4 regions of the Leptolyngbya sp. KIOST-1 genome follow, and region 1 is predicted to be linked to each of the others. Evidence: predicted binding sites of a transcription regulator. Region 1 holds the regulator's gene; each other region holds the start of a gene.

Region 1 (7,672 bases):
TCAACTGCATTGGCCAGGGTGGCCTCCATGGCCGCCGACCCGGTACCGGCCACCGCATAGGTCAAAGGATTGGTGGTCTGCCAGGTGTAGCGCAGCAGGTCTTGCACCTCATCCATCATCTCCAGGTAGACGGGGTCGAGGTGGCCAATGGGCTGCTGATTCATCGCCGCAATTACGCGGGGATCTGCGTTAGATGGGCCCGGCCCCAACAGCAGACGCTCGGGTACCACCAGGGGAGGGAGGGCGGTGGGCCGAATGGAGAGGGCGGGGGAGAGGGGTATGGCCATGGGTTACAGCGAGATTGATGAGGACAAAGCGAGTGACTGGGTAAGCCAGTCTGGTCCCATTCTCCTATGGAAGCGGCTTTAGTAGCCCTGGGCACAGCAAGCCAGGGTGGAGTTCCCATTGCAACGCTCAATGTAACGCTCAACGTGAGGAATCCTGAGGGTTTCAGCTCAAGCATCCAGAGCCTCCGCCCTGGGCGGCGATCTTCAGGTATCGATCGCGGTATCGAGCGATCGCAGCCAGACTACAAACAGCGTGCCGGGATAGGGGGGGTAGGCGGCGGACTCTGGCGGTAACCACGGGGTACCCTGCACCGGGCTGATCAGCTCCACATGCCCACCCATTCCCTGCACCAGGTCCTGCACAATCGCTAGCCCCAGCCCTGTACCGGGAATATCCCCCTGGGCCTGCACGCCCCGAAAGTGACGGGTAAAAAGCTGCGGCTGATCGGCCAGGGGAATGCCGGCCCCGGTATCCCCCACCGCAATACCTTGAAAGACCTGGGCATTCAACCGCTGCACCAAACCGGCGGTGACCCAAACTAGCGATCCGGGGGAGGCATACTTCAGTGCATTGTCGATCAGGTTGTGCAGCACCTCCCCCAGGGCAGCGGGGTCAAGCCAGACCTGGGGAAGCGCACTGGGAATGTGGTGTACCATATGCAGCCCGCGCTCCTGCACCAGGGGCAAAGTGGACTGCACCAGGGGAAGGGCCACATCGACAATTGAACCAGGTCTTACCGCTAGCGATCGCCCCAGCCCATGCCCCTGAGTAGGCGCAATAGCCAGCCTGTCGGCGGCGATAGCCTGATCCTCGCCGGGCGCAGGCCTAGCGGCATCTTCGGCGCTGCCCGGCAACAGCAGCCCGCTGAGCGAAGGACTCGTGGGCTGGGTGAGCAGTTCATCACCCGTAGCTACAGCATCGTCGAAGTGCTGAGCCAGATCCTGTAGGCGGCGGCTTTCGCGCACAATACCTTCGGCGATGGGACGATTGCCATCCTCAGCCGGTAGCCGTTTAACCATCAGCTTGCCGAAGGTCTGCAGTGCCGTCAGCGGGTTACGAAACTGGTGCAGCAGATCGTGGAAGGTCTCAGACTGGGTGGACTGACTGAGCTGGCGCTGGTTGAGCTGGCGCTGTAGCCACTGGTTGCGCTGATCCATCACGCAGGCGATCGCCAGCGTATTAGCCGCCTGCTCCGCCTGCTGACAATCTTCAGGTGTCCAGGGCTGAGCCTCGCGGGTGCTGACCATTACGCCCAGTACAACCCCCTCGTGGGCCAGAGGTAGTACCAGCGGGTAGGCCACCGGATCGGCCTCCAGTCCTGGGGGCGTTCTCCGCATGGGAGGTGAAATCGTTCTACTCTCCCGCTGCTCCTCACGCTGAGGGGAAGGCGACAGTTTGCCCCCTGGACTATGAGGAGTCTGGGGCCAGTTGCTCAGCCGAACAGCCAGCTGAGACGAGTCATCCCCCCCCCTGCTATCCTCGCTCTCGATCTCACCGTCGACCTCAGAGACAGCCGCCAACCCCTCGCGCAGACCGCTCCAAAGCTCGGCGGTTTCGGGATAAGCGACCAGGGGCACCAGCGCCGGATTGGCAGAATCGGCCGCAGTTTCGGCCAGGTAGACAACGGTCGACATGGCCCCTAGAGCCTGGGTCACCAGCAGAACCTGAGACTGACAAAGGGCTATGAATTCGGAGCTAGGGGAGCCCATCATGGCAGAGCAACTTAAGAGTTTGACGGAAGAAAAATTGAAGTTTTGTCAATTTTTTAACAATTCTGTTCAGGCTTAGCTCTGCCAAATACCCTTGTAACCGTTACAAGTCATGGATTTCAACGTGTTCGACCCGATTTTTAAGAGAAGTTGAAATTCTTATTTTGAGCCTATATACTTGGCCTGGTTAACAAATTTTGTAACCGAAACTACATCCAAATATCCACTGAGAGGGAGGTAGGCAACTTGGCAAGGAGACGCAAGCGTAAGAGTCGTCGTCGCTTAGAAGGCCGTCGCATCTTAGAGGCTGTTCCTCAGTATAGTATTGAGAGCGGCAACGAAAAACCCGTAACCGCAGCTCGGAATTTTATTCATTCCGAGGGCATCGCCCCCCCAGCCCTGCTGCTGGTTAAACGGAACGAGCATACTACTGACCGGTACTTTTGGGCCGAGAAGGGTCTGTTTGGAGCCCAGTACGTCGAAGAGAACCACTTTCTCTTCCCCAGTCTGCGGGTACTGCTTGGCGAAGACGAAGAAGAATCTTCAGCCCTAGAGAGTCTGACTCATTGAGATCGATGACCCGCTGACAGGCTTTGCTGGTTCAGCAGGTTGACTGAGTCATTAACTTAAAACCAAAAGCTAGCCCTGAGGGCTAGCTTTTTTTGTCCCTAACGGCTCATCTCCTGCTCTAGGACCGCAAGTTCGTCCCGGTGGGCCGTAATGGTTACCGTGGCAGAGGGACGGGTGGGGTCCTCCGAGGATGCCTCGGGCTGCACCTGGAGCACAATTTCTTCGTCGCGATCGGATCCTTTCCAGTAGAACCAACCGGCTGCCGGGGCGATCCCAACCAGTCCCCAGGCGATCGCTCCGGTGGTGGGCCAGAGATTGGTCAACACCAGCGCCAAGCACAGTCCACCCACGGCGGCCAGGAGGGTCAAAAAGCTGGCTAGAAATAAGCTTGGTCGCACTCGGCCCCGCAGGACAAAACGCTGGGCTTCGGCATCGGCTAGCGCTACACTGTAAGCCCGTGCTTCAAAGTGGGTCGTCAGCGTTTGGAGCAGGGTCAGCGGCGCAACGGGACGAGCTAGGGTGAGGGTTTCCAGCCGATCTTTGGTAGAGGCGCGAATAAAAAAGACTAACCCTACCACCATCAGCAGGGTCAGAAGCAGAGTTGAATAGGTTACGGTTTCGGTCACGGTTGGGCCATCAGTTGTACCTTTCTAGGGTACGAAATGATGGCTTGTTCAGGTAGATCCAGGGGCAGGTAGATCGAGGTGATTAAATGACCGAGCCATAGGCGGGTTAGGCCATTCGAACACCGTCAGCGCCCGGGTGATGAGTAAGCAGGGCTTTGGGACGTGGTGGGCCGGACAGGATCGCCCATATAGGTTTTCCAGAACTCGGCCAGTTCTTCGGCTTGTAACCGCCAGTCGGGGTTGAGGCGGTACATACGACGGGGGCGACCCCGACCTTCCACCTTTTTCCAGTAGCCGTCTATGGCATTTTCGTCTTCTAAAAACTTGAGTGCCCCGTACAGTACCGTGTCGGACAGGCGATAGTGGGGGTAGTGGTGAGTCAACCGCTGAATTAACTCAGTACCGTAGGAATCTTGCTGGAGCAACACCGACAGCACGTAGCAAACGGCAAGCTCTTTGTTGAGGTAGATGGGCGGTGGATCCTCGAAGAACTGATAAATATCCTCAAATTTCATGGGATCGCTCCAGATATATTAAAGTTTGTCTGCTTAACGCAGACCAGAGTTAAAAGCAGTCGATTAGTCGCTTAACGATTAGGCTAATTCTAATCACAGGTGATCCCCACAGTATCGAAGTGAGTGCAGATGGTAACTATCTGCAAATTTTTTTAGACATTATTAAATATTCGCCGCCAAAGATAATTGGCGGTGGATCCTCAAGCGCTACCAGCTGTCAAAAATCGGGGCGATCGCCGCCGTTTTCCAGCCCTCCACTCACCGGACGGGTTTGAAACAGAATGCGGCCATCGCGCACAGCCGCCAGGTGAATTTGGACAGGTCCTGCCGTGAAAATGTCTCTAGCCGCAATGGCCTGAAAGTCGACGGCCTGCCCAGACTGCTGTACAGCTTCCAGAAAGTTGAGAATGGTTTCGGGGCGATTGTCGGCCACCTGAAGAGAATCGCTCACGACACCGTCCTGGCGAGCCCGAAACTGGGTCGCAGCCAGCAGCAGATTGAGCCGTTCAACCAGCTGGCGATCGCCAAAGGGTGGTGGGTCCAGGGTGACCGTCGCTAGCCGCTCGCCCTGGGCGTACACCTGCTGGTTGGGGGTTGCATCGATAAACACCTGAATACAGGGCTCCCCCCGCTGTAGGACACAGGGTTCACCCGTGATGTAGTTGGCCGCCGACAGCAGCCTCACCACGTAGTCTTCACCCGTGGCCAGACGATCGATCAGAGTTTCGACTTCACGATTGCCAATCAGCAAAATTTGCTGGTCAATGAAGGTACCCGGGGCGATCGCGCGGGAGACCAAACGATTGGCCTGCTGCAAAAATTCAGTGACAAACTCTTCCGCCTGAGCTCGATTTTCAGCCCGCCCCTGGCCCGACAAAATTTCCTGGTTGCGGTTGAGGGCAATGTTGCCACGAAAAAGACCCTGAAACTGAGTTTGCAGGGACGCCACCTGCTGCTCCAGGAACTCTTGCTCGGCTTCCAGGCTGGCCAAGAGCTGTTCACGCTCGGCGATGGCGCGATCGCGCTGGGCAATCTGCTGGTCCAGTTCGGCGATGGCGCGATCGCGTTGGGCAATCTGGCTACCAATGGTGGCCTGCTGCTGCAGCAGGCGATCGCGATCGACCCGCAGCGCCGCGGTTGATCGCCGCAGGGTTTCTGCCTGCTGCGAGACGGTGTCGAGCTGGCCCAGGGTTTGGCGCAGCTGTTCCTCCGTGGCATCCTGCTGCGCTACGGCTCGATTGAGCGACTCATTCACCTCCTGAAGCCGACCCAGGGCTCGCTGGCGCTCCCTGGTGGCGGACTCCAAATCAGCCTCGACGTTTTCCTGAGCGGCCTGGGCCTGGGCCAAGTTGGCTTCGGCGGTGGCCAAGTCATCCTGAATCCGCCCCAGTTCAAAAACTCCGGTCCGCAGCTGGCTGCTCACCCCAAACAGCAGCGCCAGGGTAGAGGCCGAAATTACGCTGCCGGTGGCAATGCTGACCAGGGTGGCCGTTTGCCTGGGGCGAAGGTTGAATAAACTCAGTCGGGCCTTGCCGACCCGACTGCCTACGCGATCGCCCAGGGTGGCAATCACCCCCCCCAGGATCAGAACCGCAAAAATCAGTACGTAACCAGAAACCATGCACCTGCCACAGGGGAGTTTGCATTTACTCTACTGCATGGGTTTGGACCTTAGTGCCCTAGTCTTGCCAATCAGTCGACCTGGCTGGTCAAGCCCCAGCCCCGGACTCGAACCCCGCTGGCTTAAGTAAACTGCTGACTTAGATTAACCGGATCGTGCACAGTAATTTTCTTTTTATATATTGAGATCATACCTTCCTGGCGCAGATCGCCCAGGAGGCGGGTGACCGTCACCCGAGTAGACCCAATGGCCTCAGCAATCGCCTGGTGAGAAAGTTTGAGATCGATGGTGATGCCATCCTGGCTGGGTACGCCAAAGTCGCGGCAGAGAATCAGCAGGAAGCTTACCAAGCGTGATCCCATGTCCCGGTGGGCCAGGGTTTCGATCATCATCTCAGTCTGCAAAATTCGCGATGACAGCCCTCGCAACATCAGCAGGGCCAGCTCAGGGTTTTCTTCGAGGGACTGCTCGACCTGCTCGATGGGCACCGACAACAGCTCAACCGGTGTAAACGCTACGGAATGATAGAAGCGATCGGACCGGTTGCCTGTAATCAGCGACAGCACACCAAAGACACTATTCTCCCGCAGTAGGGCTACCGTGATCTCTTCCCCGGCCTCGTATACCCGCGACAGCTTAACCGCGCCCTTGAGCAAAAAATAAACCCGCTCTGCCGGGTCGCCCGGGAAAAAAATAGTCTTGCCCCGATCGTAGGACTCAACGACAGGGGGAAATGCACCCCCAGAGAGCTGACGAAAGACGTTGGCAAGCGGCTTATCTTGGGTCACTACCATAAACGTTCTGCTAAGAGCATCACCGTGGGCATCTGCAATGAAACTGCTGCGCTACCTACACCGCTGAGACCAGGGCCAGGCCTTCAGTACAGACTACCTTGGGCACCAAGCATAGAGCAGTTTAGTCGGTCTGGCACATTAGATAATGCAAACGTTCCATGACTTTAAATCACTTAACCTCAACTGCCCAGGAGGCGTTTGTATAGCAGGCTACCTTACTGTGTTCCGAAGAGGTTTTTCTGCCACCAAAGGTTAGCTGAGTCCAGCTTGAGCTAAATCGGCAGGGGGTTCCGTGCGAAAGCTCCAGAACCGAACCGCGCTTGGGCACCTACCGCGACGGACTGGAGTTTGGCCAAAACAGACTTGATCAAAGATGTCAAACCATTCTGCATCAGGATCTTACACATACCCGACTAAAAAAATCGGGTATGTTTGACCAGGGTTTGACTTCGGTGCTAGGTTCTGAATAACAAATTCGAAATGTCAAAAACACCTGCTCCAGACCACCTAAGAGAATCCGCTATGACGCAGTCCATCGAACGCTCCACCGCTACCCAGCCCACCTTTTCGAACCTGAAGTGCCGAGAGTGTGGTGAGACCTACGACCTGGGTGCTAAGCACGTCTGTGAAGATGTCTGCTTTGGCCCCCTTGAGGTAGCCTACGACTACGATGCCATTCGCCAGCGGGTCACGCGCAGCACGATTCAAGCCGGGCCGCTGTCGATCTGGCGCTACAAAGATTTCCTGCCCGTCAGCACCGACACCCCCATCGATGTAGGTACGGGCATGACGCCGCTGGTACGCTCGACTCGGCTGGCCCGGCGTCTGGGCCTGAAAGAGCTTTACATCAAGAACGATGCCGTCAACATGCCCACCCTCAGCTTCAAAGATCGGGTGGTCTCGGTTGCGCTGACCCGAGCCCAGGAACTGGGGTTCACCACGGTCTCCTGCGCCAGCACGGGCAACCTGGCCAACTCCACGGCGGCGATCGCGGCCCATGCCGGGCTGGACTGCTGCGTCTTCATCCCCGCTGACCTGGAAGCCGGCAAGGTGCTGGGCACCCTGATTTACAACCCCACCGTGATGGCGGTGCAGGGCAACTACGACCAGGTCAACCGCCTCTGTTCCGAGGTGGCCAACACCCACGGCTGGGGCTTTGTCAACATCAACCTGCGCCCCTACTACTCCGAGGGTTCCAAGACCCTGGGCTATGAAGTGGCTGAGCAGTTGGGCTGGCGACTGCCCGACCACATCGTGGCCCCCTTGGCCTCTGGCTCTCTGTTTACCAAGATCTACAAGGGCTTCCAGGAGTTTGTTAAGGTGGGGCTGGTCGACGACAAGGCGGTGCGCTTCAGCGGGGCCCAGGCCGAGGGCTGCTCTCCCATTGCCCAAGCCTTTAGGGAAGGTCGGGATTTTGTCACGCCCGTGAAGCCCAACACGATCGCCAAATCGATCGCCATTGGCAACCCCGCCGACGGGATCTACGCCCTCGACATTGCCCGCAAGACCAACGGCAATATCGAGTCGGTCACCGACGCCGAGGTGGTCG
Region 2 (7,672 bases), 1.2 Mb from region 1:
CTGCGGGTGGCATCGATCGCCGAGGCCAAAAAACGCCTCAAGACCCATCTGGCCCTCAACGGCGGCAGTCTAACCATCGATCAAACCCTGCCCTTCAAAGGCAAAGTCAAGCTGATGCCCCACGCCACCTGGGACGGTAGCCAGGAGCTCATCTAGCGGGGCGGCAATCTAGCCGTCCCCGCCGAGCAGAAGGTCGCTCAGTCCTGCCCCTCGGGCCTCAGCTTAAAAGACCGTTTGCCCAACAGTTGCTGGGCCGGGTAGTAGCTGGCGACGATCGCGATCGCCATCCACCACAGCGTGCTGATTTGGGGCCGATACATCACCGTGTCGGCAATGCCCTGGCCCAAAATACCGGTGATTGATGCGATCGCCCCCATCAGCCAGTAGCCCTGGGCGTCCTGGGTTTCCCGCAGCCGCTGGAGCTGCACCCAGCCCTGGTGAAACAGCAGCAGCAGTAGCCACAAAAACGCCAGCAGGCCCACCACCCCGGCCTCCACCAGCACCTCCAAAAACACCGAGTAGGCGCTCAGAGCCGTATAGCGCGGCCGTTGGAACAGTGGGTAGATCGCGTTAAACGCCGAATTTCCAGGGCCAATGCCGAGGATGGGGCGGGCGCGGATCATGTCGATCACCGCCGCCCAGACGTTCATGCGAAAGTTGTTGCTGCTGTCGGCCCGCCCCACAAACATGCTCAGCACCCGTGCCCGCAGGGAGCTGACCGACAGCACCCCCAGCACCACCACGGCGGCGGCCCCGCCCAGCAAGATCGGCAGCGCCCAGCGCCGCCAGAAGGGGGTAAACCATATACTCCAGTACTGCACCAGCAGGGTGAGCAGCACAAACCCGGCGATTAAAAAGCCGATCCAACCGCCCCGGCTGAGGGTCAAAATCAAACACAGGGTATTGATGACTGTAGCCAGAGCCGCCAGGCCCTTTGGCGTCCAGCGGGGCCAGGCAAACACGGCCGAGGCGCTCAGCATCACCCCCGGGATCAGGTAGCCCGCCAGCAGATTGGGGTTGCCCAAAAAGCTGTATACCCGCGTCACATCGGCCACCGCCGAGTTGACATCGACCCAGGTGGCCAGGGCCGTGGCGCCAAAGAAGTACTGCCTGAGCCCGTAGATCGCCACCGGTAGGGTGGTCAGAATATAGGCCAGAATCAGCATGCCCCTGGCCCGGGGCTGCCGCGCCACCCGTGCCACCAGCAGAAACAGCAGAATATTCAGCGAGAGCTTGATCAGGCCACTCAGAGCCGCCCCCCGCACCGGCGACAGGGCTGTAGCCATCACCATCACCCCCCAGTACACCGCTACGGCGATGTGCACGGGCGTCATGCCAGTGCCAGCCTCGTCGGTAAGGGTGAGCAGGGCCCACAGCGCCGCCGCCGCCAGCAGCAGCACCCCAATCAAGGTAGTCGAGACGTAGGGAGCCAGGGCAAACAACACCACTACAATGGCCAGGCCGATCCAATCTCCCCAGCGCAGCAGCCAACTGCCCTGGCGCCAGCGTCGCAAGGGGGCCAGCAACTGATGTATTACGCTGGCTTCGCGCCATTGCTCAAGGGCAAAGGTAGACAGAGTCAGCTGTTGCCATACGGAGGTCAGCATAGGCGAGGTGAGCCAGAGGCAGTTAAATCTTCCCCATCATGCCAAGCTTTGGCCAAATTGAGGCACCGAATTGAATCCTTCTGTCAACGAAAAAGGTGAGTTGAAGCTTGCTAACCCCCGCCCCGGCGGTTGAACCCTTAAGAAACCGTAAGGTTTTGGGAATTGTTCAGGGGACACGCAATGTTTTGTAACGGCCCGGTAGCTTTAATTAAGGGTTAATACCTGCCTCAGATCCCCTGTTTAGAATGTGGGCAACACATAAACGCCCCCTAGCCCCTCAATGTTCAGGAGAAACCCATGGCCAGCCTGTTAGAGCAGCTCCGACAGATGACCGTCGTAGTCGCCGACACCGGAGACATTCAAGCCATTGAAAAATTTACCCCCCGCGACGCCACCACCAACCCCTCGCTGATTACCACGGCGGCCCAGATCCCCCACTACCAGTCCATCGTCGATGGCACCTTGCTCAAGGCCAAGGTCGATGCCGGAGCGGGTGCCTCAGATAAAGATATCGCCAACCTGGCCTTCAAAAACCTGGCGGTGGCCTTTGGCCACAAGATTCTCAGCATCATTCCGGGCCGGGTGTCCACCGAAGTCGATGCCCGTCTCAGCTACGACACCGAAGCCACCGTGGCCACCGCGCGGGAGATCATTGGCCAGTACGACAAGCTGGGCATTACCCCAGAGCGGGTGTTGATCAAGATTGCCTCCACCTGGGAGGGCATCAAGGCCGCCGAGATCTTGGAAAAAGAAGGAATTCACTGCAACCTGACGCTGCTGTTTGGCCTTCACCAGGCGATCGCCTGTGCTGAGGCAGGCGTCACCCTGATCTCTCCCTTTGTGGGCCGGATTCTCGACTGGTACAAAAAAGACACGGGCCGCGAAGACTACCCCTCCCACGAAGACCCCGGCGTGGTGTCGGTGACCGAGATCTACAACTACTACAAAAAGTTTGGCTACCCGACCGAGGTGATGGGGGCCAGCTTCCGCAACATTGGCGAAATTACCGAACTGGCGGGCTGCGATCTGCTCACCATTTCGCCCCAGCTGCTGGCGCAGCTGGACAGCACCCAGGCCGACCTGCCCCGCAAGCTCGACCCCGCCAAGGCTTCATCCATGGAGATCGAGAAGATCTCCATGGATGAAGCGACCTTTCGGTCCATGCACGAAGGCGATCGCATGGCCTCCGAAAAGCTGGACGAGGGCATCAAAGGCTTTAGCAAAGCGCTCGAGACCCTGGAAGATCTGCTGGCCACTCGCCTCACCCAACTCACCCAGGGCGAAGAGCGCATCACCCACGCCCGCGACGACCTGTTTAAGGCCTACGACCTCGACGGCGACGGGTTTATCACCCGCGAGGAGTGGCTGGGCACCGATGCGGTGTTCGACGCCCTCGACCTGGACCACGACGGCAAGCTCTCCCCGGCGGAAATCGGGGCGGGCCTGGGGGCGGCCTTCCAGGTGGCCTAGGCTCAACCAGGCTGACGGGCGCCAGGGGTTTGGCAGGGTGTACGGTGCAAGGTCTGCGGTTTACTTTGCACCGTAGGCCGCTGGCCGCAAGCCGTTTACTGCACACCGCACACCGCCTCCTCTTCCCGCTGCCGACTACCGAGCCATCGATAGCGGTGGTTCAACCGCAGCTTTGGCGGGCGATCGCCGCACGGTTTCCCCAGTGACTAGCTCCACCACGTCCATGCCGTTGCCAATCACGCCGGGCACGCTGGGGTAGCCCGCGCTGGCCCCGACCAAAAACAGGTTGGGCAGTTCGGTGTGGTACCCCAGGCGGTTAAGGCCTACCTGCCGGGGCACCAGTTTGGCCCCGTAGATATTGCCCTGGGGCTGGCCCAGGTAGTGCTCGCTGGTGGTGGGGGTGCCGTAGACCTTCATGCGAATGTAGCGATCGATATCGGGGATCAGGTCACGCACGCTGGTCATGATCGCCTTGTACGCCTCCCGTTTTCTGGCCTTGTAGGCAGCAGGATCGCTTTCGCGCAGCTGCTTGAAGGGCTCGTAGGGGCACACCGTCGCAATTTCGAGCACGTGGTGCCCGGCGGGGGCCATGCCCGGCGCGGAGGATTTGAGGGTGGGGCAGGAGAGGAAGATCCAGGGGCGATCGAGGTTACCCTGCAGCTGCCGCCGGTATTCCTGGTTGAGATCCCCGGTGGGGTAGTACCAGATATTCCAGTTGCCGAGGCCGTAGTGGGTGGGGTCAAAGCGATCGCTGAGGCCCAGATAGAGGTTGAAGGCGCTGGCGGAATACTCGTACTGGGTGAGACGCTGCCGCTCTGTCGGGCTGAGTTCGGCTCCATGCATCAACTCCACTGTCAGCTTGGGGTCGAGGTCACTGATGTAGGCATGGGTCGCCTCGTAGTGGGTGCCCCCCGCCGTCACCCACTGCACCCGGCGATCGCGCACCTCGATGTGCTCCACCGGGGCCATGTAGCGCACGGTGCCACCCCCCGCCAGGATGACCTCAACAATGGTGTCTACAAAGCCCTTAAAGTGGTGCTTCGGGTAGTACGCGCCCTCCGAATAGTCCCAGACCAGCGCCGTGTGGGTGATCAGGGCAATCTCCTCGGGTGGCAGGGCATAGTCCCCGCTCTGTCCGGCCAGCAGGGCCTGGAGTTTGAGCGGCATGCCCACGTGGTCGTAGAGGTCCTGCAGCGTCCAGAGCCGCTTTTGAAACAGATTGAAATACTTGGGTAGCTTCAGCCAGTCGTGCCACCGCTGGTCGTACCAGCGCACCTCCTGGCCTAGCTGGCGAATGTCGTGGTGGAGGTGCTTGATCTCATCGCAGTAGCGGTTGATGGGGGTCGCGTCCGCTGGAAACTGGTTCAGCAGGCGCTGGCGGAAGGTCTCCCACCCCAGGGGAATGGCAAAATCCACCGCCGGAGTAATCACCCGATCGATGCAGTTGGGATCGAGGGAATTAAAAGTGACCTCCCGGCCAATGTAGTCCAGGAATTGGGCGATCGCCTGCCCCGGTCCGCACTGGGAAATGTAGTGCACATCGGCACAAAATCGAAAGTTGCCGTAGTCAAAGGTATGGCAGCAGCCCCCAGGCAGGTAGTGCTGTTCGAGCACGGCGACTCGGTAGCCCTGGCGCGTCAGACAGGCCGCCGCCGAAAGCCCCCCCAGACCTGCCCCCAAAACGATGTAGTCAAACCGTTCCATGGCGCAATTCTCCCTGTAGATACAGCGATCGGTGAGGATCTAAGATGATCCCCGCTATGGCTTAAGCAACCGGACGTGCCATCAATTTTGGCCAAAAGATTTTGACCATCAGCGTTTCACGCCCATCCCAAACAACAGACCAGGCGCTGTGACCGTTGGTCTTTGAGCCTGCAAAGGCCTGATTGATGACAGCCCCCAGTGCGGACGATGCTGTTCAGAGCCCTGTTTAAATCATCAATCCTGGCTTCATAACGGGCAGAAAAACGATAAAAAACGATTGCAATAGACAAGAAAATAAATCTTTCTACCAACGAAAAGGGGCGACGGGTTGGCAGCAATCGATGGGCAGGGACCGTTGGAAACGGCGATAACCAACAGCGCTTGCTCCCCAGCCCAACCCAATCCAATGGGGTAGGGCCAGGGTATTTAAACCTCGCTGGAAATGCCCTGGCCTCGTAAATTCGTATCGTAAACTACAGCTTTGAAGCGACTCTCCCCGGTAATGATCAAAGCCTGTGGCACTGTACCCACAGCGCCCACTCCCAAGTTCTAGTTTTAGGAGACCCCTGGTGCTATTTGACGCCTACGACCCCGGCGATTTCTTCGATGAACTTTTTTTGAAGCCAGGCCAGCCTCGCCCAGAGGCAGAACTGCTGGTGCGGCGGGTCAACGATATGGCGCTGGTGGAGCTACAGCAGCGGCAGCAGGCGGTGCAAAATACCCTGTTTAAGCTGGGGGTCACCTTCAACGTCTACAGCGACAACCAGGGCACCGAGCGAATTTTTCCCTTCGACGTGATTCCGCGCATTGTGCCCGGCCACGAGTGGGAGTGGATTGAAAAAGGTCTCAAGCAGCGTATCTACGCCCTCAACTGTTTCATCCACGACGTCTACAACGAGCAAAAAATTCTCAACGACGGGGTGGTACCGCGCCACGTGGTCGAGAGCGCTCCCGGTTTTCTAAAGCCCTGTATGGGCCTCAACCCGCCCAACAACATCTGGTGCCATATCACCGGTACCGACCTGGTGCGCGACAAGGACGGCAGCTGGTATGTGCTGGAAGACAACCTGCGCTGCCCCTCGGGCGTCTCCTACGTGCTCGAAAACCGACGGGTGATGAAGAATACCTTCCCCCACCTGTTTGCGGCCATGGACATTGCCGCGGTGGACGACTACGCCAGCCAGTTGCTGGAGGCTCTGCTCAACCTGGCCCCAGAGGCGCTTGACAACCCCAGAGTAGCGGTGCTGACGCCGGGCATGTACAACTCGGCCTACTTTGAGCACTCGTTTTTGGCCCAGCAGATGGGGGCCGAACTGGTGGAGGGGCGTGACCTGGTGGTGTCAGATGGCTACCTGAAAATGCGTACCACCAAGGGCCTGGAGCGCGTCGATGTGATGTACCGCCGCATTGACGACGACTTTATCGATCCCCTGGCCTTTCGGCCCGACTCGCTGCTGGGGGTACCAGGGCTAATGGAGGTATACCGGGCGGGGCGAGTGGCCCTGGCCAACGCCCTCGGCACCGGCGTCGCCGACGACAAGCTGGTCTACGCCTACGTGCCGCAGATGATTCGCTACTACCTCGACGAAGACCAGATCATCCCCAACGTGCCCACGTACCTGTGCGAAGACGAGACCCAGCAGGCCCACGTCCTCAGCCACCTCGATCAGCTAGTGGTCAAGGCCACCAACGCCTCGGGGGGCTACGGCATGCTGGTCGGCCCCCACGCCACCGAGGAGCAGCGGGCGGAATTCGGCGATCGCATTCGCGCCAACCCCCGGGGCTACATCGCCCAGCCCACCCTCTGCCTGTCGCGAGTTCCCACCCTGATCGACGACAGCTTCGAGGGCTGCCACGTGGACCTGCGCCCCTACATCCTCTACGGCCGGGATATCTATGTAAATCCCGGCGGCCTCACCCGCGTCGCCCTCAAGCGCGGCTCCCTGGTGGTCAACTCCTCCCAGGGCGGCGGCAGCAAAGACACCTGGGTAGTGCGATCGGTCGACCCCAACGCCCAGCTGCCGACCTCAACATAGTTGAGGGTGTGAACGGGTGGATGGGTGGACGCAGAAAAGTAGCTGCCCCACCCACCCATCCACCCTCCTACCCATCCACCCATCCACCCTCCCACCCATCCACCCTTTACCACTATGCTCAGCCGCGTCGCCGACTCCATCTACTGGCTCAACCGCTACGTTGAACGGGCCGAAAACGTCGCCCGCTTTGTGGATGTCAACCTGAACCTGCTGCTGGATGCGCCCCCTGGCATGGAGCAGCAGTGGGAGCCCCTGGTGCGAACTACGGGCGATCAGGCCATGTTTGAGGCGCGCTACGGTGAACCGACGGCGGAGAATATTCTGCGGTTTTTGACCTTCGATCGCGAGTACCCCAACTCGATCATTTCCTGCCTCAGGTCGGCGCGGGAAAATGCGCGATCGGTGCGAGAGGTGATTTCGTCAGAGATGTGGGAGCAGGTGAACTCGTTTTACCTGATGGTGAATGAGGCCGCCGACGTGGGCCTGCTGTCGGAGCTGCACAACTTTTTCCCCGAAGTCAAAATGGCCAGCCACCTGTTTGCGGGGGTGATGGATGCCACCATGGCCCACACCGAGGGCTGGCACTTTGGTCAGCTGGGGCGGTTGCTGGAGCGAGCCGACAAAACCGCTCGTATCCTCGACGTCAAGTACTACATTTTGCTGCCCTCGGTCACTGACGTGGGCTCTCCCCTGGACGATTTACAGTGGATTGCCCTGCTGAAGTCAGCCAGCGCCTACGAGATGTACCGCAAGTGCCAGTACCGGATTACCCCTAGGGGGGTGACCGAGTTTTTGATTTTGAATCGGGAGTTTCCGCGGTCGATTCAGTTTTGTTTGCTGGAGGCAGAGCGATCG
Region 3 (7,672 bases), on a different contig from region 1:
CCGGCTGCACCACCCGGGCCATCCGCAAAAACCGCTCCGGCTCCGCCGACAGGTTAAACCGCATCGCCGCAGGCAGCATGATGCCATTGGCCAGGCCGTGGTGGGTGTCGTAGACCGTCGAGAGCGCGTGGGCGCAGGAATGGGTAACACCCAGGCCCTTTTGGAATGCGATCGCCCCCATCATCGACGCATTCAGCATTCCCCCCCGTGCCACCAGGTGCGCCGCCGCCGTCGCCTCGTCAAAGACTTCCCCCTCCCTTAGCCGCTGGGCAAAGTCCACACAAGCCTGCAAATTGTGCGCCACTAGATGAATGCCCTCCAGCGCAATGCCATCGCAGAGGGGATTGAACCCCTGGGCCAAAAACGCCTCAACCAGGTGGGTTAGCGCATCCATCCCCGTAGCAGCGGTGATCTTTGCGGGCAGCCCCAGCAGCAGTTCCGGGTCGGCCAGCACCACCCTGGGCAACAACTGCGGGTCAAACATAATCTTCTTCGCGTGGGTGTCGTCGTCGGAGATTACGGTGCTGCGGCCCACTTCGCTGCCGGTACCTGCGGTGGTGGGCAGGGCAACGATGGGCGGAATCGGCTGGTCGATGGGGCGGGTGCTAGCCCCATCTTCGTAGTCGAACAGGTGGCCGGGGTGGTGGGCCATCAGGGCGATCGCCTTGGCCACATCCATGGGCGCACCGCCACCCACCGCCACAATGCCGTCGGCACCGCTGGCTTTCCAGGCCTCAATCCCGGCATTGACCTGGGAGACCACCGGGTTGCCCCAAACCCCGCTAAAGGTGGCGGCTCCGAAATCCGCCAGGGCCGCTTCTAGCTCTGGAAACCAGGGCAGTTGCGCCACATCCTTATCGGTGATAATCAGCACGCGCTGAATGCCGAGGGCGGTGAGTTCGGCGGCGAGTTCACGCCGTGCCCCCGGCCCAAAGCGAATGCGGGTGGGGAAGTTGTAGGTGTAGATGGAAGTCATCGAGAATTACGCCCTTTAAAAGAGGAACCGTAGGGTGCATTCGCGAAGCAATGCACCGCTGTCTTTGAGTGGCTTAAAACCCTGCATGCTCATGAGATCTTGGGGTTGAAGCCAGATCTGCTGCTGGGGCCATTTCGCTGGCCCCAGACCCCCGTCGAGAAGGACGTTCCGCCGTCCTTCACCTCACGGAAAGGAGTTACCGATCATCGGTTTAAACCTATGTCCGACTAATGAATCTGTCCTTCTCTGCAATTGGCTTACTCTGCAATTGGTCTAAGCAACTGTAGGGTGGGCACTGCCCACCACCCATATCAACCACCCGCCAATCATCCCTATCGCAGGGCAAACAACCGTTTGCCCCTACGGAATCTCCTAAATATTCACGTATTGGTTCATCTCCCAGGCGGTGACCTGAGCGTTGAAGGCATTCCACTCCTTGGTTTTCATTTCTAAAAAGGTCTTGGCCCCCAGATCACCTAGGGTTTCCATCAGCAGGCTGTCCTGCTTCAGGGCTTCCATCGCCTCGTAGAGGTTGTGGGGCAGGGTTTGCAGGTCGGGGAACTCGTCGGCGCGGGCAAACAGGTTTTCGTCGATGCGCTGGCCGGGGTCGGTCTGCTGCTGCATCCCCTCCAGCCCGGCGGCGAGGATGCCAGCGGTGGCCAGGTAGAGGTTGGCGGCCCCATCCACCATGCGGCACTCAAACCGGCCCGTATCGGGAATGCGGATCAGGTGGGAGCGGTTGTTGCCGCCGTAGGAGATGTAGCGGGGGCTCCAGGTGCTGCCGCTGGCGGTGGTGCTGGCCCCCAGGCGGCGGTAGGAGTTGCAGGTGGGGGCGCAGAGGGCGGCGAGGCCCTGGCCGTGGGCCAGCACGCCGCCCAGGAAGTGGTAGCCCCGGGGAGACAGCCCGCCCCCATCGGCCCCCTCGGCGAAGGCGTTGGTATCGCCCTGCCACAGGCTGTTGTGGATGTGGCCACCGTTGCCGGTGATGTGGCTGAAGGGTTTGGGCATAAAGGTGGCGACAAAGCCCCGCTGCTCCGCCAGGGTTTTGACCATGTATTTGAAGAACACATGGCGATCGCACGTGGTCTTGGCATCGCAGTAGGTCCAGTTCAGCTCAAACTGGCCGTTGGCGTCTTCGTGGTCGCACTGGTATGGCCCCCAGCCCAGGTCTTCCATGTAGGTGACCAGCGTTGAGATTAGCTCAAACTGCCGCATCAGGTTGAGCTGGTCGTAGCAGGGGCGATCGGCGGTGTCCTTGGGGTCGGCGATCTCGTAGCCCTGCTCGGTTTGCCTGAGCAAGAAAAACTCGGCCTCGACCCCGGTTTTGTAGGTGTAGCCCAGGGCCGCCGCCTGGTCCAGCACCCGGTTGAGCACCATGCGCGGGGCAGCGGGGAAGGGTTCCCCCTCAAAGTACACGTCGCTGGCCAGCCAGCCCACGGTGGGTTCCCAGGGTAGCTGAATCAACGAGTCGGGGTCGGGCACCACGGCGATCTCCGCCGCCTCAGGCCCTAGGCCCAGGTTGGAGGCAAAGGAGCAAAAAAACGCGCCGTCTTTTTCCACTCCGGCGATCTGCGAGGCGGGCACCAGTTTGGCCCGGGTGCCCCCCAGCAAATCGGTGTAAGACACTAAGAAAAACTTGATCCCAAGGGCTTTTGCCCGCTCTGCCAGGTTCTGGACCTGGGTTAACATGCCGACCATAGAACGACTCCGGGAGTTTCAGCCTAGTAAAACAGGCGAGCGAAGTCGCTTTTGTAGCTGTAGATACGAGCCAAACGAAGAGACCTCTCCTGCACTGGTCCTTCTAGCCAGGAATATACCTTCATTTATCCTCCAGAACGGTTTGCCCCAAAGCAAATTCAGCCCCGTTATAGAGGGTCAAATTCTATCCCGCTACCGACCCGGCTGAGCTTAAAAAAACCTAGGTTGTAGGCAATGTTTTGTGCATTTAGTTGAGACTCAACTCTTTTTTGACTGGCATAAAACGCTGTTCTCAATTTGGAATTTAAATCCCATGCGAAGCGATAGAGAAGTCCCTAAAAACTCAAAAAACAACCCCAACGCCAATCCTGATCCGATTACGGGCCAGCCTGGTGCCCATCCAGTTGGGACTGGAGTCGGGGCCGCTGGGGCCGGTGTCGTTGGTACGGCGGTCGGTGGCGTGGTCGGTGGTCCGGTCGGTGCTGTTGTGGGTGCAGCTGTGGGTGCGGTCGCTGGTGGGCTCCTGGGCAAAAACACCGCCGAGCAAATTGACCCCACTATCGAAGACAACTACTGGCGCACAAACTATAAAAACCGTCCCTACGCTGCGTCCGACTACACCTACGATGACTACAGCCCCGCCTATCGCACCGGCTACACAGGGTACAGCAGCTACGCCCAGCAGGGAATGACCTACGACCAGGCCGAACCTCGGCTCAGGGAAGACTACGAGCGGCAGTATAGCGGTCACCGTGTGGGCTGGGACAGCGCCCGTCATGCCAGCCGCGATGCCTGGGACCGGGTCGATCGCAACAACAGCCGCTACCGGGCAGAGGAAGACTACTGGCGCAGCAATTTCTCCTCTCGCCCCTACCGCGAGGCGGACTACACCTACGATGACTACAGCCCCGCCTACCGCACGGGCTACGAGGGCTACAACACCTACTCTGGCCAAGGCCTCACCTTTAGCCAGGCGGAGCCGCACCTGCGGCGCGACTACGAGCGTCGCAATGGCAACGGGCGACTGGGCTGGGAGAAGGCCAAGCACGCTATTCAGGATGCGTGGCACCGCCTGGAGTCAGCGGTGACCAATGACCCTGGCGATCGCGATCGCCGAGTTGACTCAGGCTACGGCGTCAACGTTGGCCAGCCCAACAGCTACGTTGACGATCGCGGCCGCAACCAACCCCCCAGGCCCGACACTGGCACAGCCGATATGCTGTAAAGCCTGAGCAATAGCTAGCCATACGGCACACCCCCCAGGAGCAGACCTGCTCCTGGGGGGTGGTTGTTTAGCTGCAATTCGGCGGCAAGTCTGCCGCCCAGGGACTTGGGCAACGAATTACTTGCCAATCCAGAAAAATCCTGAGATAACTTGATATAACAAGTTTAGTACGCTTCAGTAGGGACAGTCCAGCCGAACTTATCCACTACGGATAAACGACGATGACCCCCCCGAGCGTCCGTCCAAAGGCCAGGTTGAACCCGCTTATGGATATTTTGATTGTTCAACATGTTGAGGCCGACCCGATTGGTATTTTGGGTCGTTACCTGGAGGTAAATGGAGCCTGGCTGCACACCTGGCTGGTGCCTCAGCAGCCCACTCCACCAGCGGGGCACTACGACGGGTTGATCGTACTGGGCGGCCCTATGAATGCCTGTGAAGACGACAACTTTCCCCACCTGGCGCGGGTAATCCAGCTAATTCAAGAATTTCACGATCAGGGCAGGCCGGTGCTGGGCATTTGCCTGGGGGCCCAGCTAATTGCTCGGGCCTTTGGCAGTCGGGTCTACCAAAACGAGAGGCCTGAACTGGGTTTTACGCCCCTGTTTCCGGTAACGGCGGCGGGCGAAGCCTGGATTCAGGACTATCCGCCAGGCATGCCGATGATGCAGTGGCACTTTGACACCTTTGACTTGCCGACTGGAGCCCAGCTGCTGCTAACCAATGACGTCTGCGCCAATCAAGCATTTCGCCTGGGCAGTCACACCTACGGCTTGCAGTTTCATCCCGAGGTCACGCCCGAAATTGTGATGAACTGGATTGCCTTCAAGACTGACTGGATTGAGGCCCATTACCCCCACCTGTTTGAGGAGCTACGGGAGCAGTTGATCCTGCACTGGGTGCAGTCGGCCCAGTTCACCGAAAAGTTAGCCAATGCCTGGTATAGCCAGGTCGTTGCTGCCGCCCAGACGGTTTCCCTACTGCGGCAGACCTGAGTCAGCCCAGGGGCTCGCTGCTGTGTGCTGGATGACCTGCCTCGTCCAGCCTGCTCAGTGCGTTGATTTTCTCCCCAGCGCTGGGAGGTCACGGTTGTTGTGAGGATTAAAGGTCATGGTCTATCCCGATATTCAGCCGCTTTCTGCCGAACTCCAGGCCCTCCAGCAGCGGTTGGAGCAGCAGGGGGTGAAGTATGCCCTGGCCAGCTTTGTGGATATCCACGGGCTCTGCAAGGGCAAGGTGGTGCCCCTGAGCCACTTCGATCGCATGATGCAGGGCTCCGAGCTGTTTACCGGTGCGGCCCTCGACGGCGTCCCCCAGGAGATTAGCGACGACGAAGTGGGCACCATGCCCGACCCCGCCAGCGCCACGGTGCTGCCCTGGAACCCGGAGGTGGTGTGGTTTGCCAGCGATCTGTACCTGGCGGGGCAGCCCTTCGAGGCCTGCTGCCGCACCATTCTGCGGCGGGCGCTGGACCAGGCGGCGGCCATGGGCTACCGGTTTAACCTGGGCATCGAGACCGAGTTTTTTATCCTCAAAGATACCGAGACCGGGTTTGGGCCGGTGAGCGATCGCGACACCCTAGCCAAAGCTGCCTACGCCATCCCCACGGTGCTCGACAACTACAAAATCCTCGACACCATCGTCAGCGCCATGAACGGCCTGGGCTGGGATGTGTACTCCTTTGACCACGAAGATGCCCAGGGCCAGTTTGAAACCGACTTCACCTACTGCGACGCCCTGACCATGGCCGATCGCCTGACGTTCTTTCGGCTGATGGTGAAGGAACTGGCCCGCGCCCAGGGCTACTTCGCCAGCTTTATGCCCAAACCCTACGCCAACCAGACCGGCAGCGGTGCCCACTACAACATGTCCCTGGCGGATCTCGAAACCGGCCAAAACCTGTTTGAAGACCCCACCGACCCCTGCGGCCTCTCCAAGCTGGGCTACCAGTTCATTGCTGGGGTGCTGAAGCATGCCAAGGCAATCGTCGCCGTCACCTGCCCCACGGTGAATAGCTACAAGCGGCTGGTGCGCCAGGGCAGCATGTCGGGCTTTACCTGGGCGCCGGTCTACATCTGCTACGGCAACAATAACCGCACCAACATGCTGCGCATTCCCATGGGCGGGGGCCGGGTGGAGTGCCGCGCCGCCGACATCTCCACCAACCTATACCTGGGGGCGGCGATGATTTTGGCCGCTGGGCTGGAGGGCATCCGCGAAGGGCTGGACCCGGGTGAACCCCACCGCGAGAACATGTACACCTATCCTTTGGCTGAGCTAACGGCCATGGGCATCGACACCCTGCCGCGCACCCTGGGGGAGGCGATCGCCGCCTTTGCCGCCGACCCCCTCAGCGAAGCGGTGATGGGGCCACTGATGTATAAAACCTACGTGGATTTCAAGACCCAGGAGTGGGAGGAATACCACAGCCACATCTCCGACTGGGAAATTCAACGCTACCTGAAATTTTTCTAGGGATTCTAGAGAACGCCTGGCGATCGCCTGCAATGCCTACCCTGGCTGCCCTCGTCCCCTTGCCCTGGTGCCCCAAGGCAGGGTCTGATTTCCCCGCTTGGGCAACCTGTTTGAGCTTGGCCTGCTTGAGCCTACTGTCTTGCTCTCCGGTAGCACCCACCAGGCCATGTAATAATTATCACAGGGCAGGCGGACAAGGCTGAAGAATTACTACAGGGTTTTGCGGATCTCAAGGGAGAGTATGGTAGAAAATACACAGATACTGATCATTGAAAAGAGCCAATGGCTTGCCCCCCCCATAGACAGCCCAGACGGCGGCAACAGCTCCTGTTGGGAGTCTTAAGTATTACTACGGTCTTGCTGGTATCTTTTGCGGCCAGTGCTATCCCCGTGCGGGTCGATCGAGGCCTGGTGGTCAGTCGAGTGCAGGGCGACGTCACCCTGCTGCGTCCGGGGCGGTCAACAGCGGCCCGAGTCGGTGACCACCTCGGGGCGGTAGGTGACGGCCTGCGCACGGGCACGCGGTCTTCGGCGGTTCTCAACGTCGATACCGATGTCGGGTTTTTGGACGTTTCTGAGCGCACTGAGCTACGGATTCGCACCCTGGAAATGGCTGCTGATGGTGGACGCATTACCCATCTCACCGTGCCCCGTGGGCAGGTGAGAACGCGGCTGCGGCGCTTTACCCACGAGGGTTCGCAGTTTGAAATCGAAACCCCTGCGGGCATTAGCGGGGTGCGCGGCACTGAGTTTGGGGTCAACGTGCAGGACGATGGCAAGACCGGCATCGCCACCTTGAGCGGAGCCGTAGACACAACGGCGGTAGGAGAGACCGTGGCGGTGCCTGCGGGGTTTCAAAACCTGATTTTCCCCGGAGAGCCGCCTACCGAGCCCGTGCCCCTGCGGGATGACCCAGGTCTGGAGTACGAGCGACGGGTGATTTTTGAGCGCGGTACTCGTTTCGTCACGCTGATAGGCCGCGTTGACCCGGTCAACACGGTGTTTGTGGATGGAGCCCCACAGACCGTCGATCGCCAGGGAGAGTTTCGCCTCACCCGTCTGGCGACGGCCCGGTTGCGAGTCGAGGTTGTAGTGATCACTCCCCTTGGCCGCCAGGAAATCCATGAGATCTACCTTCTCTAACCTGTTTCGGCAGAGTTTGTTAGCCCTGCTACCTGTAGGTGTTGCTGGTTTGGTAGTGGTAGGTTTCAGCGAGTTGGGCCTGCTACTGCCCATAGTTCAGGCCGAATATGGTTTGCGGTTTCGCCTGCGGGGGGAGCGCCCCTGGGCCAACCAGG
Region 4 (7,672 bases), 1.6 Mb from region 1:
GACGCCCCTCAGCACAATCATTGGCTACTGCGAGCTGCTGCTCGAAGAGGCCGACCCCAACATTCAGGCCGATCTACAGCGCATTCACCGGGCGGCCCAGCAGTTGCTCAGCATGGTCAATGACATTGTCAATCTGTCGCGACAGCAACTCCAACTCATCAATCCCAACCAGCTCGACGCCAACGAATTGACCTTAGAGAGCGGAGCCGAATCCGCCTGGTTTAAGCAGGCCGAAACCACCCTGCAGGTTCTCCGTTACGACCCCATTGAGGATCAAAACAGCCAGGGAGGGCACATCCTCATCGTTGACGACAACGAGACCAATCGTGATTTACTGTCCCGGCAGCTGGAGTATCAGGGCTTTACCGTTACGATCGCAGCCCATGGCCAAGCGGCCCTGGAATTGCTTCACAACGCCAGCTACGACCTGATTTTGCTCGACTTAATCATGCCGGAGATGAACGGCTTTGAGGTGCTCATCCACCTCAAGCAGAGCCCCACCTGGCAGAGCATTCCGGTGATTATGATCTCGTCTTTGGACGAGATCGACAATGTGGTGCGCTGCATCGAGATGGGAGCCGAAGATTTTCTCTCAAAGCCGTTTAAGCCGGTGCTGTTGCGGGCCAAGATTATGGCGTCCCTGGAGAAGAAGCGCCTGCGGGATCAGCGGGTCATGTATCTGGCCAGGCAGCTCATTGCCGAGGCCACTCCGGTACCGGTCCTCACCTGGCGCTGGGACGATGGGGTGGTGCTCTACAGCAACGCGGCCGCCAGGGCCACGTTTGGCTGTGACGATCAGCCGCTGGTCAATTGCACCATTCAAGACTTTTTCTTGAATCAGGAGGACTATCAACGCCTGCGCGCCACCCTGGAGCAGGGCCAGTCCATTCAGCACTACGAGCTGCAGTGCAAACGGGCCGACGGTAGCCCCCTGTGGACCACGACGTCGTTTCAGCCGCTCACCTATAACGGCGAAGCGACGGTGCTCAGCGCCATGGTCGACATTACCCTGCGGAAACAGGCCGAAGATGCCCTGCGGTTGGCCGAGGAAAAATATCGCAGCATTTTTGAGAATGCCCTGGAGGGGATCTTTCAGTCCACCCCGGACGGGCACTTTCTCAGTGTTAACCCTGCCATGGCCCGTATCCATGGCTATGATTCGGCGGCCGAAATGATGGCCGTTGTAACTGAAATCGGCAATCAAATCTACGTGGACCCCGAAGGGCGCCAGGAGTTTATCCGGCAGGTTGAGTCCAGCGGACAGATGACCGGCTACGAGTATCAGGCCTATCGCAAAGATGGTGACATGATGTGGCTGTCGGAGAGTGTGCGAGCCGTGCGGGGCGGGAATGGCGAGTTGCTCTACTTCGAAGGCATTGTCGAAGATGTTACCCAACGCAAGCTGAAGGAGTTGGCCCTCAAACGGCAGGTCAATGAACTCAAGGTTGAGATTGACCAGGCCAAGCGGGTTCAGGAGGTGGCTGCCATTACTCAAAGTGCGTATTTTCAAGAAATTCAGGCAGAAGCGGCGCGGCTGCGCCAAGAGCAAGGGGAGGGGGACGATTGGCAGCATTCTGTTTCTGCCCCGCCTGGCCGCATCAAGGTGCTGCTGATAGAAGACAACGAGATGAACCGGGATATGCTCTCTCGCCGCCTGCGCCGAATGGACTATGAGGTCCTCACTGCGGCGGATGGACTGGAGGGCGTTTCGATGGCCGCCACCCATCGCCCCGACATTGTGTTGATGGATATGAGCTTGCCCGTGATGGACGGCTGGGAAGCCACCCAAAAGCTGAAGGCCAACGCTGAAACCGCCAGCATTCCTGTGATTGCCCTCACCGCCCACGCCATGCAGGGCGATCGCGAAAAGGCCCTGGCCATCGGCTGCGACGAATACGACACCAAACCCATTGAACTGCCCCGGCTGCTCAACAAAATCAGCCTCCTCCTAGATGCGAAATCCTCCGGCTAGGAAGATTGGGGCGCACTGATACGCCATTGACGCACCTCCTGCCCCAGCGTTAGTCTCCACCTGCCCTGGGTGCCGGCAGAAAGCACTCCCCAAGGGCTCCCCTGTCGCCCTCCCTAGCTTAGGTAGCAACGGCATCATCACCCGCCGCCCTCCCCCTGACCGGGCCACACCAAAACCCAGCCAACGTCTGAACTCAGCCCCAGGATTGATGACAATTGGGCTGTTCTCCCTGGAATGTTACAGAAACGTTGGGTCATTTGGTATCCCAGACTACATTTGCTGCCGGTTACTGCTCCTAATATTCACTCTGACGGTCTACGTGGACTTTCGGTTACGCGTTTTTGTTAACGAGTCAGGAGAGGTTGAATGGTCACGCGATTTAATCGACGCAAGTTTTTAGTGTACGGATCGGCTACCCTGGGCACCTCCATGCTGTTAAAGGCCTGCGGTGGCACCACTACGACCACCGGCACCGGTACCACTGAGGGCGGGACCGATACCGCAGCGGCGAACGGGGAAACCATTAAAGTGGGCATTCTGCACTCCCTCAGCGGCACTATGGCCATTAGCGAAACCACCGTAGTCGATGCTGAGAAGCTGGCCATCAAAGAAATCAACGAGGCAGGCGGTGTGCTGGGCCGCCAGATCGAGGCCGTGGTAGAAGACGGAGCCTCCGACTGGCCCACCTTTGCCGAGAAGGCTGAAAAGCTAATTGACCAGGACCAGGTAGCCGTGGTGTTTGGCTGCTGGACCTCCGCCAGCCGCAAGGCGGTGCTGCCCGTGTTCGAATCGAAGGACCACATGCTGTGGTACCCGGTGCAGTACGAGGGCCAGGAGTGCTCCCAGAACATTTTCTACACTGGGGCCGCCCCCAACCAGCAGATTGAGCCCGCCGTGGACTGGCTGCTGGAGAACAAGGGCACCGACTTCTTCCTGGTGGGCTCTGACTACGTGTTCCCCCGCACCGCTAACACCATCATCAAAGAGCAGCTGGCGGCCCGGGGCGGCAACACCGTGGGCGAGGACTACCTGCCCCTGGGCAACACTGAGGTCACCCCGATCATCACCCGCATCCGGGCGGCTCTGCCCAACGGCGGCGTCATCTTCAACAGCCTCAACGGCGACAGCAACGTGGCCTTCTTCACCCAGCTCCAGGGCGCAGGCATGGGGCCGGATCAGTACCCGGTGATGTCCGTCAGCGTGGCCGAGGAAGAAGTGCGCCAGATCGGGACTGAGTTCCTGACCGGGCACCTGGCCTCCTGGAACTACTTCATGACCGTGGACACCCCCGAAAACGAGCGGTGGGTATCTGCCTTCCAGGAAGAGTTTGGCAGCGATCGCGTCACCAACGACCCCATGGAAGCGGCCTACATCATGGTCTACCTGTGGAAGCAGGCGGTGGAAGCAGCGGGCACCTTTGACATTCCCGAAGTGCGGACAGCGGCCTACGGCCAGAGCATGGATGCTCCCGAAGGCCCCGTGACCATGAATCCCAACCATCACCTGTCTAAGACGGTGCGGATTGGTGAGATCCAGGAAGACGGTATGTTCGACATCCTCTGGGCCACCGATGGCCCCATCGACCCCGAGCCCTGGAACCAGTTTGTGCCCGAGACCACGGGCTTTGGCTGCGACTGGTCCGACCCGGCCAAGGGCGAGCGGTTCGAGATCTAGGTCTGCCTTCTGCCTGAGCACCTGCTAAGGATGGGAATCGAGCGAGGATGCTGCAAGCCGTGTCCTCGCTCGATTTTTAAAGGTTGAATTCGGGCTCTTTCCCTAAGCAGGCAGTCTCAGGACCATGCTCATAGCGTTATTCGGGTGGGGACTGCCTGACGAACGACAGATGGCCTGCATCCTGAAATAAATCTGACTATCTTGTGGCTTATTAGCTCAGTAACAAATTGCCGAAATTTAACCCCTGACCTAGATCGATGCAGTCCATAAAAAGCTTTTAGGTAGGTTGTTTCGAGGGTTTAGGCGTACAGCCTAGGGATTTAAGTTGAGGTTGATTCAGGTTTTTCAGGATATGGATCAATGACTCAGAGGCTGGCCAGGCGGATGTTCAAAAAGAGCATTTTGGAGGAGCTTGTCGCCTCTACAATGAGGCTGATTTTTACTGAGATGGGCGTTGGATGACCGTTGGCGTATTGTTTTCTGAGCGGTAAAACCAGTGATAGAAGGCTTAATTAGTGGCCTATTCAACGGCATTAGCATCGGCGCGGTGCTGTTGATTGTGGCTTTGGGTTTAGCGATTGTGTTTGGTCTGATGGGGGTCATTAACCTGGCCCACGGTGAGTTGATGATGTTTGGGGCCTACACCACCTTTGTGGTGCAGAACGCGGCCCAGAGCATCGGCGGGGTTGCCCCCGACCTCTACATTTTTGCGGCGCTGCCCCTGGCGTTTTTGGTGGCGGCGGCCCTGGGCCTGCTGCTAGAGCGCACCGTGATTCGCCACCTCTACGGGCGGCCCCTGGAGACGCTGCTGGCCACCTGGGGGGTGAGTCTGATTTTGATCCAGACCATTCGCAGTATTAGCTGGCCCATGGCCCTGGGGCTGTTGGTGTTTGCCGTTCTGTTTGTGGGCGGGCGCTGGGTGCTGACCCGCTACACCAACTGGGAGCAGATCAGAGCCTGGGCCAACCCGGTGTTTGTGCTGCTGTCGGCGGCGATCGCGCTCCTCACCTGGATCTGGATTGGCAATGCCGCCAGCGCTCAGTTTGTTCGGCCCTGGTTTGGGGCCCGCAATGTGAATGTGGCCTCGCCCAGTTGGCTGCGGGGCAGCATATCCCTGGGAACTGGGATTCAGCTGCCCATGGCGCGCCTGTTCATCATTTTGCTGACCACGCTCTGCGTGCTGGCGGTGTACTGGTTCCTGAACCGCACCGCCTGGGGGCTGCGGATTCGCTCGGTGACTCAAAACCGGGGTATGAGCGCCTGTTTGGGTATCCCCACCGGACAGGTGGATGCAATCACCTTTGCCCTGGGCTCTGGACTGGCGGGGGTGGCGGGCTGCGTCGTCACCATGCTGGGCGCTGTGGGGCCAAACCTGGGCAGCAACTACATTGTGGACGCCTTCATGGTGGTGGTGGTGGGCGGTGTCGGCAAGCTGGTGGGCAGCATTGTGGCGTCCCTGGTGATCGGCACGGTCGTCTACCTGGTCGGGTCGGGCACCCTGGCGACGATGTTCCCCCCGGCAGCAGCGTTCCAGCCGTTCATCGATTTCTTCACCTTCTTTGCCACTACCAGTATGGCCAGGGTGATGGTGTTTGCGTTGATTATTGCCTTCCTGCAGGTGCGGCCCGCCGGGCTGTTCCCGCCGAAGGGTCGAGCAGTGGAGCTGTAGACCAATGACGACTGAAGCAACTATGCAGCCGCGCCGGGCGGTTAAGGCCAGCCAGAAGCGCAAGTTTGTGATCGAGGCGATCGCTGTTGTAGCGGTTGCCCTGATCCTGGTGGTGATTCTGCCCCTGTTTCTCACCCCCTTCCGGCTGAACCTGCTGGGGCGGTTTCTGGCCCTGGGCATCGTCGCCCTGGGTATCGACCTGATCTGGGGGTTCACCGGACTGCTGAGCCTGGGCCACGGCATTTTCTTTGCCCTGGGGGGCTACGCCTTTGCCATGTTCCTCCAGCTCAACAGCCTGCCGGAGGGCAGCATCCCCGAATTCTTTGGCCTCTACGGGGTGAGGGAGCTGCCCTGGTTCTGGCAGCCGTTCAACTCGTTTCCTTTTACGCTGCTGGCGATCGTGCTGATTCCAGCGATCGTGGCGGGGCTACTGGGCTACCTGGTGTTCCGTAACCGCATTCGCGGCGTGTACTTTTCGATCCTCACCCAGGCTGCCCTGGTGGTGTTTTTCAACTTTTTCAACGGCCAGCAGGAGCTGATCAACGGCACCAACGGCCTCACCACCTCCACCACGACGTTTCTGGGCCAACGGGTGGGCTCTGGCGAAATGCGGATGTTCTTCTACATCGCCACGGTGGTTGCCCTGGTGGCCATGTATGCCCTCTGCCGCTGGCTGACCAGCGGGCGCTTTGGCCGCATGCTGGTGGCCATCCGCGACGACGAAAACCGGGTGCGCTTCTCCGGCTACGACCCGACCGCCTTTAAGGTGCTGGTGTTCGCGGTGTCCGGGGCGATCGCCGGGGTTGCCGGTGCCCTCTACTCTGTGCAGTCGGGTATCATCTCTCCCCAGGCCATGGACATCGCCTTCTCCATCGAGATGGTGATCTGGGTGGCCGTGGGCGGTCGGGCCACCCTGGTCGGGGCCATCCTGGGCGCGGTACTGGTGAATATGGCCCGCAGCCTGCTCAGCGAGCGCTTCCCTGACGTGTGGCTGTTCTTCCAGGGGGCACTGTTCCTGATCGTGGTCACCGCCCTGCCCGACGGCATCATCGGCTGGGGACGCCGCACCTTTGGCTCCACCGTCAGCAAAGCCCTCGGCATCGCCCCCACCACCCTGCCCTACCTCGACGACAGCCCCGAACCCGTAGCAGCCTCTGAAACCCCCGAGTTCGCCGAAAAGTAGCGTGGGTCCCGACACCCCCCTGGACCCCACCGGGCACCCATAAGGATCCCACGTGCCCACGGTCTTCATCGGTGGGCGGTGCCCACCATCACCCTACTCCAAAGTATTGGTCTTGCTCAGCATCGGCTGAGGGTTGAGACCCGCGCTACGCATCCACCCATCCACCCTCCCACCCATCCACTCCCTTCCCCAAAATGAGCACCAAAGTCCTCGACATCCAAGACGTCACCGTCAGCTTCGACGGATTTAAGGCCCTTAACCACCTCAACTTCTCCATGGATGAGGGCGAGCTGCGGGTGATCATCGGCCCCAACGGCGCGGGCAAAACCACCTTTCTGGACGTGATCACCGGCAAAACCAAGCCCACCGAGGGGGCCGCTTACTTTAAAGGCCAGGATGTTCGCAAGTTCAAAGAACACCAGATCGCCCGCCTCGGCATTGGCCGCAAGTTCCAGACCCCCCGCGTCTACCTCAACCTGACCCCTCGCGAAAACCTGGAACTCTCCTGCAACCGCGAGAAAAACGTCTTCGCCACCCTGTTCAAGAAAACCCCCACCGCCGAAAAGCGCACCGTCGGTGGCCTGCTGGAGACCATCGGCCTCGACCACAAGGCCGACATCCCTGCGGCCCTGCTCTCCCACGGTGAAAAGCAGTGGCTGGAGATCGGCATGCTGGTGGCCCAGTCCCCCGACCTGCTGCTGGTGGATGAGCCGGTGGCGGGCCTCACCGATGAAGAGACCGAGCAGACCGGCAAACTGCTGATGTCCCTGGCCGAGAGCCACTCCATCGTGGTGATCGAGCACGACATGGAGTTTGTCCGTCAGATTGCCCGCCAGGTCACCGTGCTGCACCAGGGCACCGTGCTGTGCGAGGGCACCATGGACGAGGTGCAGAACGACCCTAAGGTAATCGAAGTCTACCTGGGCAAAGAAACCCACATCACCCCCGAGCAGATGCTCCTGCTGCGCATCGCCGCCACTATGGCCTGGTCCGACCACAATTTTGCTGATATCCAGCAGGAGGTGATCCTCGATCGCCTCAGCCGTAAGTTTGCCCAGGACCCCGAGGCCCAGGCCGACCTGCGCGGCGACCTGAATGACTTGCTAGCCCGAGAAATTCCCCTGGAGGAGCTGGTGCCCCAGCTCACGACCCAGGCCCAGCGCGAAGAAGCGCT

The links. The regulator NtcA, encoded in region 1, controls nitrogen genes in cyanobacteria. The targets are predictions, from matches to a motif close to TTTGTANNNNNNNNTACAAA.
Region 2: NF78_RS19895 (circularly permuted type 2 ATP-grasp protein) is a predicted target of NtcA. The motif match lies at 5,242-5,261, and genes of this name have one in related genera.
Region 3: glnT (type III glutamate--ammonia ligase) is a predicted target of NtcA. The motif match lies at 2,725-2,744, and genes of this name have one in related genera.
Region 4: urtA (urea ABC transporter substrate-binding protein) is a predicted target of NtcA. The motif match lies at 2,230-2,249, and genes of this name have one in related genera.

Annotation. Positions count from the first base shown of each region.
Region 1 covers NZ_JQFA01000004.1:1,875,975-1,883,646, forward strand. The annotation lists gene NF78_RS25205 (pyridoxal-phosphate-dependent aminotransferase family protein) at 1-287, opposite strand, end outside; gene NF78_RS25210 (ATP-binding protein) at 492-1,922, opposite strand; gene NF78_RS30080 (DUF3155 domain-containing protein) at 2,244-2,567, shown strand; gene NF78_RS25220 (cofactor assembly of complex C subunit B) at 2,666-3,193, opposite strand; gene NF78_RS25225 (PadR family transcriptional regulator) at 3,319-3,708, opposite strand; gene NF78_RS25230 (DUF3084 domain-containing protein) at 3,926-5,329, opposite strand; gene ntcA (global nitrogen regulator NtcA) at 5,452-6,123, opposite strand; gene thrC (threonine synthase) at 6,646-7,672, shown strand, end outside.
Region 2 covers NZ_JQFA01000004.1:656,127-663,798, reverse strand. The annotation lists gene NF78_RS19915 (hypothetical protein) at 1-156, shown strand, start outside; gene NF78_RS19910 (IctB family putative bicarbonate transporter) at 198-1,607, opposite strand; gene NF78_RS19905 (transaldolase) at 1,905-3,077, shown strand; gene NF78_RS19900 (phytoene desaturase family protein) at 3,213-4,781, opposite strand; gene NF78_RS19895 (circularly permuted type 2 ATP-grasp protein) at 5,351-6,817, shown strand; gene NF78_RS19890 (alpha-E domain-containing protein) at 6,932-7,672, shown strand, end outside.
Region 3 covers NZ_JQFA01000002.1:2,924,516-2,932,187, reverse strand. The annotation lists gene NF78_RS13045 (iron-containing alcohol dehydrogenase) at 1-976, opposite strand, end outside; gene glnT (type III glutamate--ammonia ligase) at 1,349-2,674, opposite strand; gene NF78_RS31140 (glycine zipper family protein) at 2,988-3,899, shown strand; gene NF78_RS13030 (type 1 glutamine amidotransferase) at 4,166-4,894, shown strand; gene glnT (type III glutamate--ammonia ligase) at 5,010-6,374, shown strand; gene NF78_RS13020 (FecR domain-containing protein) at 6,732-7,517, shown strand; gene NF78_RS28245 (EAL domain-containing protein) at 7,498-7,672, shown strand, end outside.
Region 4 covers NZ_JQFA01000004.1:263,369-271,040, forward strand. The annotation lists gene NF78_RS33035 (response regulator) at 1-1,972, shown strand, start outside; gene urtA (urea ABC transporter substrate-binding protein) at 2,339-3,646, shown strand; gene NF78_RS18195 (ABC transporter permease subunit) at 4,143-5,315, shown strand; gene urtC (urea ABC transporter permease subunit UrtC) at 5,320-6,498, shown strand; gene urtD (urea ABC transporter ATP-binding protein UrtD) at 6,693-7,672, shown strand, end outside.